2 regions of the Lysinibacillus sp. FJAT-14222 genome follow, and region 2 is predicted to be linked to the other one. Evidence: riboswitches for the same ligand, from Rfam matches in the RefSeq annotation. Region 2 holds a riboswitch; the other holds the start of a gene.
What was found. Region 2 has a riboswitch for FMN ahead of AN161_RS11065 (ECF transporter S component). Riboswitches for the same ligand answer to the same signal wherever they lie in the genome.
Positions count from the first base shown of each region.

Region 1: it holds a riboswitch for FMN, as region 2 does, so the genes downstream of both, ribE (riboflavin synthase) here and AN161_RS11065 (ECF transporter S component) in region 2, are expected to answer to the same signal.

Region 1 covers NZ_LIYL01000035.1:2,475-5,659, reverse strand. The annotation lists gene ribE (6,7-dimethyl-8-ribityllumazine synthase) at 1-156, opposite strand, end outside; gene ribB (3,4-dihydroxy-2-butanone-4-phosphate synthase) at 506-1,144, opposite strand; gene ribE (riboflavin synthase) at 1,365-2,003, opposite strand; FMN riboswitch at 2,245-2,370, opposite strand; FMN riboswitch at 2,574-2,699, opposite strand; gene AN161_RS15845 (YibE/F family protein) at 2,988-3,185, shown strand, end outside.
Region 2 covers NZ_LIYL01000021.1:302,147-305,331, reverse strand. The annotation lists gene AN161_RS11070 (sodium-dependent transporter) at 1-917, opposite strand, end outside; gene AN161_RS11065 (ECF transporter S component) at 1,194-1,781, opposite strand; FMN riboswitch at 2,004-2,199, opposite strand; gene AN161_RS11060 (hypothetical protein) at 2,419-3,185, opposite strand, start outside.

The sequences.
Region 1 (3,185 bases), on a different contig from region 2:
TGCTACATCGATAGAATCCTCAACTACACCATGACGCTTTAAACCATCTAACGCCCCGTCTAATAATTTACTTGTAATAAATTCATTGAAACGACCTACTACTACCGCTATTTTCAAATCCGTACCAATTAATTGTGCTTCAAATGTTTTACCCATTTTTAATCTCTCCTAATTTATATTATCTAATCACAATAACGTGGGGTTGATTTCCGTTCCGACTGGGCGCTTTCCTGGGGGTGTCGGGGCAACAAATAGTTTTCTGTGCGAAAGCGCGGCAGCGACAGGATGTTTTTTGCGCGAAAGCGAAGCGGCAGTGGCAGGATATTGGTCACGAAGGCGTTATCACAGGACGTGATGCATTTAGCCTTCGTTCCCTACTCGCTTGCGCTCCAGGGTCTCATCTGTGACGCTGAACCCCAAGGAGTTGCCCAGTCTCCACTCCAATCAACTTATATACATGGAGTACGTTTTAACAAATGTCATCCCAAATTTTTGGTGATAGCCTTCATATTGTTAGTTTGTTTTCTTCTATTATTTGTTGGCGTCGATATGTTGCCAATGCTTCAATTGAAATCATTTTTAAATGATGTTGCGCTGCATATTTAACAAGGTCATGAAAGCGTAGCATTTTGCCATTGTCCCCCATAATTTCACAAATAATGCCTGCGGGAATACTGTGACAAAGCTTGGCCAAATCAATTGTTGCTTCCGTATGTCCTCTACGCTCTAATACACCATCTTCCTTTGCTATTAATGGAAATACATGACCTGGTCTACGAAAATCCTCAGCCTTTGCTTGTGGTTCTATCATTTTTTTTATAGTCATCGCCCGTTCAAAGGCGCTAATTCCTGTCGTTGTGTTCACATGATCTAGGCTAACGGTAAATGCCGTTTGATGATTATCTGTATTGATACTAACCATAGGGTTTAATGCTAATTTTTGTGCGAGCTGCTGTGAAATCGGCGTACAAATAAGACCTCTTCCATAGGTCGCCATAAAGTTAATTGTTTCAGGTGTCATAAACTCCGCCAGTGCTAGTAAATCCCCTTCATTTTCTCGGTCCTCATCATCCACTACAACAATCATCTTACCTTGTTTTAAATCCTCTATTGCTTCTTCAATTGAATGTAGCAATATCGCCACCTCCTGTTCGTAATATGTTATTAGATCAATTATGCCTCGGCATAATTGCGTCCGAAATCGGCTTTGTGCTTAGGCCTGCGTGATGCAGGTCAGTTAGCCGTTATCGCATGGATGCGGTGATTTTAGGCTAACATCCTATGCGAACTCCTTTCCGATTCTGTGACATCCGCCGGAGGCTTTAACTTCTTTCAGCGGATGTTTTGACTTCTGCTGAAAGAAGTTAAAACCCATTTTGCGCTAAGAAGTCTCTTGTAATGGTCGGCGTTTCCTGCCCACGCTTAAGTTGATGCAAAATGTATTTTCCAACTAAATCTGTCTCTACATTGACGAGATCACCAATTTTCTTCATACCTAAAATTGTTTCCTTGTAAGTGTGGGGTATCAGTGATACTGTGACACTATTTTTCTCGACATGAAAAAGTGTTAAGCTCGCACCGTCAATCGTGATGGAGCCCTTTAGAATACAGTAGCTCGTTAACTCCTCTAATAGCTCAATATCAATATAGATTGCATTTGCTAATGGCCGCTTACGCAATATTTTCCCTACTCCGTCTACATGTCCAGATACAAAATGACCACCGAACCGTCCACTAGCAGGCATGGCGCGCTCTAAATTTACCGGATTTCCAACAGCAAGCTGCTGTAAATTTGTTGCTCTCACCGTTTCAGGCATTACATCCATTGTTAGCTCCTGTTCATTAAAATGTGTCACTGTTAAACAAATACCATTGACTGCTATACTATCCCCGAGCTTAACATCCTCCACCATTTTTGAAGAAATAACAGTAATTTTCATACTTTCCTTATCGTTTTGCAAGGTTTTTACGGTACCAACATCCTCAACAATCCCTGTAAACATTTTTTCACCTGCTTCCTACGCTTTGAAGTGTTCCATTCACTTGTTATAGGTTTCTAACCTTCGCTTTCGGATTTCTATCTGTCATTTTGACAGTTCTATCCTTCTGTACCTCCTCCCAGCAATCAAAAATTTTCGTTCAAACAAAAAACCCCTTTGATTAAAGGGGTTTGGGAGTTCATATAAATAAGACGTTAACAAATAAACCTCATGGATACAAAATTTTTCCATAGGCTGTCATCTCATCGTTCTTCTCCCATCCAGACTGTCACTGTCGGTTTTGGATTTGCACCAAATCAGCTTGCGCTCACGGACTTTGAATTACTTCATCACCGCCGATTGGGAATTTCACCCGACCCCGAAGAACTACTGCTATTCAATTCGTTAGCTAAATAAATCAATTTCGCCTTGGCGTAATTGCGTCCGGAGGCTTTATCTTTATTCAGTGGGTGTCCAAACACCTACTGAATAAAGATAAAAAAAACTTCCCAACTTAAACGATGGGAAGTAGTTTACATAAAAGCATACTCAAATAAACCTTATAAACTCAAGTGAATTTAAAAAGCTCATACTTTTACCCTTCTCCCATCCAGACTATAACTGTCGGTTTTGGATTTGCACCAAATCAGCTTGCGCTCACGGACTTTGAATTGCTTCATCACCGCCGATTGGGAATTTCACCCGACCCCGAAGGATATTTTTATTTAGCTATTTCTTACGATAACACTATTTTATTAGGTTATCCAGATAATTCTTAATAAAAATTTTTACCGGTATTTTTATTTTTACCGATAATTTAGCTCTCAAGGGGTATTTTAAATAAGGAACCTCTAATCCATTAGAGCGTTACATTATACATGGCTATTTTTGATCGGCTTGACAATGACAATTTGTAGTGTTAGTGTGAGGCGTTGTTTGTTGCAACTTCAACAATAGCACTTGCTACGAACATGATTAGATTCCCTTCTCTCATTGGAGGTTTTATTAATGCAAAACATCTTGAAAAAAAAGTCTTATAAAAAAGTTATATTTTATACCTTTATTGTAATTTGCTTCATCGCTTCGGTTTATTTCGTTTATCACAACGAAGCATTTTATGATCGTTCAATTGCAGAAGTTATAAAAACAGAATTAGAAGAATCAACCCCTGTAACGGATATGTATGAAAATGATGATCATTTATAT
Region 2 (3,185 bases):
GCTAAAAATACTTCACCAAATGGCATTTGACTAAATGCTGTTGGCAGAACCATAAATAGTAAGCCTGGTCCAGAATTCGGCTCTAAACCAAAAGCAAATACAACTGGGAAAATCGCTAATCCTGCTAAAAACGATACAAGCACAGTAAGAAGGACTACGGAGCCCGCCGAGTTAGGCAAGCTCACATCTTTCTTTAAATATGAGCTGTATGTCACAAGACAAGAAAACCCTACCGCTAAGCCAAAGAAGGATTGCCCTAACGCTTCTAAAATAGCCTTTCCAGTTATATTCGAAAAGTCAGGCCACAAGAAGAATTTAACCCCCTCCATTGCCCCATCTAATGTTAAAGCCCGCACAACAAGCACAATAAACATGATAAATAATAACGGCATCATCCACTTATTGGCCTTCTCTATACCATTTTGCACGCCAAGTGAAATGATTAGCACATTTACTAGCGTAAACAATCCTAAACCTAGTAGTGTAATCCAAGGCGTTCCTATAATCTTTCCAAATAGTTCACTAGGATCATTAGCAGGATCAATAACAGCCCCAGTCACACCAAGGCCACTATATATAAAAATCCAGCCTCCTACAACGCTGTAAAAAGTTAACAATAAAAAACAACCAAGCACGCCCATACGGCCAACCCATGCCCAGCCTTTTTTCGTTGGTGCAATTTTTTTATATGCAGTCACAGCCTCAGACTGTGTACCACGACCTAAAACATATTCTGATAAAAGCATCGGTAAACCAATCAACAATGTAAATAGAACAAAAATAAGGAAAAATGCTCCTCCACCACTTTGTCCAGTAACATACGGAAGCTTCCAAATTGCCCCTAGTCCGATTGCAGCTCCTGCCGATGCTAAAATAAAGCCTAGTTTACTAGACCACTGACTCTTTTTTTCACTCATCTCTTCAAACTCCTCAACATTCTAAACTCTTCCTTATTCTACATGAAAATACTAAGCTCGACTAGATAAATTCTAACTGTCGTTTTAACGATTCTATACTTCGATTATGCGGTTCTATCCGTCTTTTCGTTGATTCTACCCGTCACTTCGGCGGGCCTATCCGTCACTTCGATGATTCTATCCATCACTTTGACAACTCTATCCGTCGTTTCCGCAATTCTATCCGTCTCACATAAAAAAACCTCGAGCACTTAACTACTCGAGGTTTCATCCTAATTATTTTGTTAAATACATGGAACGCTGATGATCAATCCATTTACGCATTGTTGTGAATAGTAACGCCATGATGACCGTTATTAAAATACCTTTCACAATATTAAATGGCAAGATTCCAGCCACGATCATTTTATATAGTGAATCACCTACAACAGGCTCCATACCTAAAAAGTAAGTGTACATTGGTAAAAATACTGCATAGTTTAGAAGGCTCATTCCTACTGCCATTGTGATTGTTCCAACAGCTAAACCTCCGATAAGACCATTAATTGTTTTGAAGCGGTTAAAAATAAAACTAACTGGTAAGATAAATAAAATACCTGTTGTAAAGTTCGCGATATGTCCTACCGGTACTCCCGTTGGCGTGCCTGAGAAAATCCAGTCCAACACATTTTTAAATAATTCTACTAAAATACCGGCTACTGGCCCCATTGTGATTGCTGCAAGTAATGCTGGCATATCACTGAAGTCGACTTCCAAAAACGCCGGGAATGGCGGAATTGGGAAATTAAAAAGCATTAATAAAAACGAAATACTGCTCAGCATGCCAATCGTAATAAATGATTGGAGTTTGACATTTTTCTTCATTGAAAACTCTCTCCTCTTTGCTGATTCAATCTCGCAAGAAGAAAGGTTACGACCTAATCAATTGTTATCATGAAAAAACCCTTATGCAAAAGAGCATAAGGGAGAATAGGCATGATTAAAAAACGCCATTATTTAGCTATTTTTGAGCAAGAGCTGTGTGAAGTCACACCGAAAAAAACGCTCGTATATAGCTAAATTCATAACAACGAATGACGATCGTACCTCCATCTTCTCCCATCCAGACTTTAACTGTCGGCCTTGGAATTGCACCAAGTCAGCCATGCAAAAAACTTTGCACAGGTCGCGGGCTGAAGAGTCTTTAGTAAATCATTCGAGCCAATGTATCTTAAAAGAAACATTAGCGATTTACAACTCTATTACCGCCGGTCGGGATTTTCACCCTGCCCCGAAGATGAATCAATATTTTTTTGTTTCTAGCTTTACTATAATGAATTATTAGGAAAAAGTAAATAGCTTTGCTCAAAAAAATCCGATTAGATTTGTATGATTTACCGATACTCGCTAAAAGCACCATTAACTAAAAGGAGCATTCACGCACAGACAATGGCGAAAATGCTCCAAAAATTTACTTATTAAATTCCATGCATCCATTTGTCCAAATTTAGCATCATGCTATTTATGGCATATATTGTTTATTGGCTCCCACAGGTTTTGGCAAAAAGTTTTTTAAATCAAATCCTTCCCAGCTCTCCTGTACAACATTGTCTAGACGTATTTGTTTATCAAAGCTTGCAGCAGTGAGCATCATCGCTTCAATTAATTGAGTTGCACGAACCGCATCCATTGTCGTTAAATCAAGTGGCTCATTAAATGTAACAATAACGCCTTCTGCTACCTCAGTCACAGAGTATGTTATATTTTCAGGTACTACCGGAACGTATACATCATCATTTTTATTTCGCATAACGGTAAGAGCTTCTGTTACAGTGGGATAAGTTTTGCGAGAATCAGGCGATAAATACTCAGTTCCATTTTCATCTTTATATAAATAATAATTAAAATGATTTGAGCTTGTTAATTCCATAGGCTTACTTGACTCTTCTTCCTTGGAAAACTCGTATGCTGTACCATCCTGATTTTCAAACTCAATATCTTTATACTCTGAATCTGAGAATGTATCCTGTAATGTCCCTTTATATTCGCTAGTATCTGCCGACGCGACATCATAGTCATTTTTCTTCGGCAATACATGAACCAGTTTATCGTCCTTCTCCTTTAGCTCTCCCTTATATGGATGATAGTTAGTAAAACCCTTTTCTTCCTCATCAATTTGAGGCGCATACTTTTCATACATTTGTAATGTTGTAGGCTTTTTCTTCCCAAAATCAGTAGCAACTCGTTCATTTGGAATGATATATGTCATCGGCACACTTTCCTTATCAC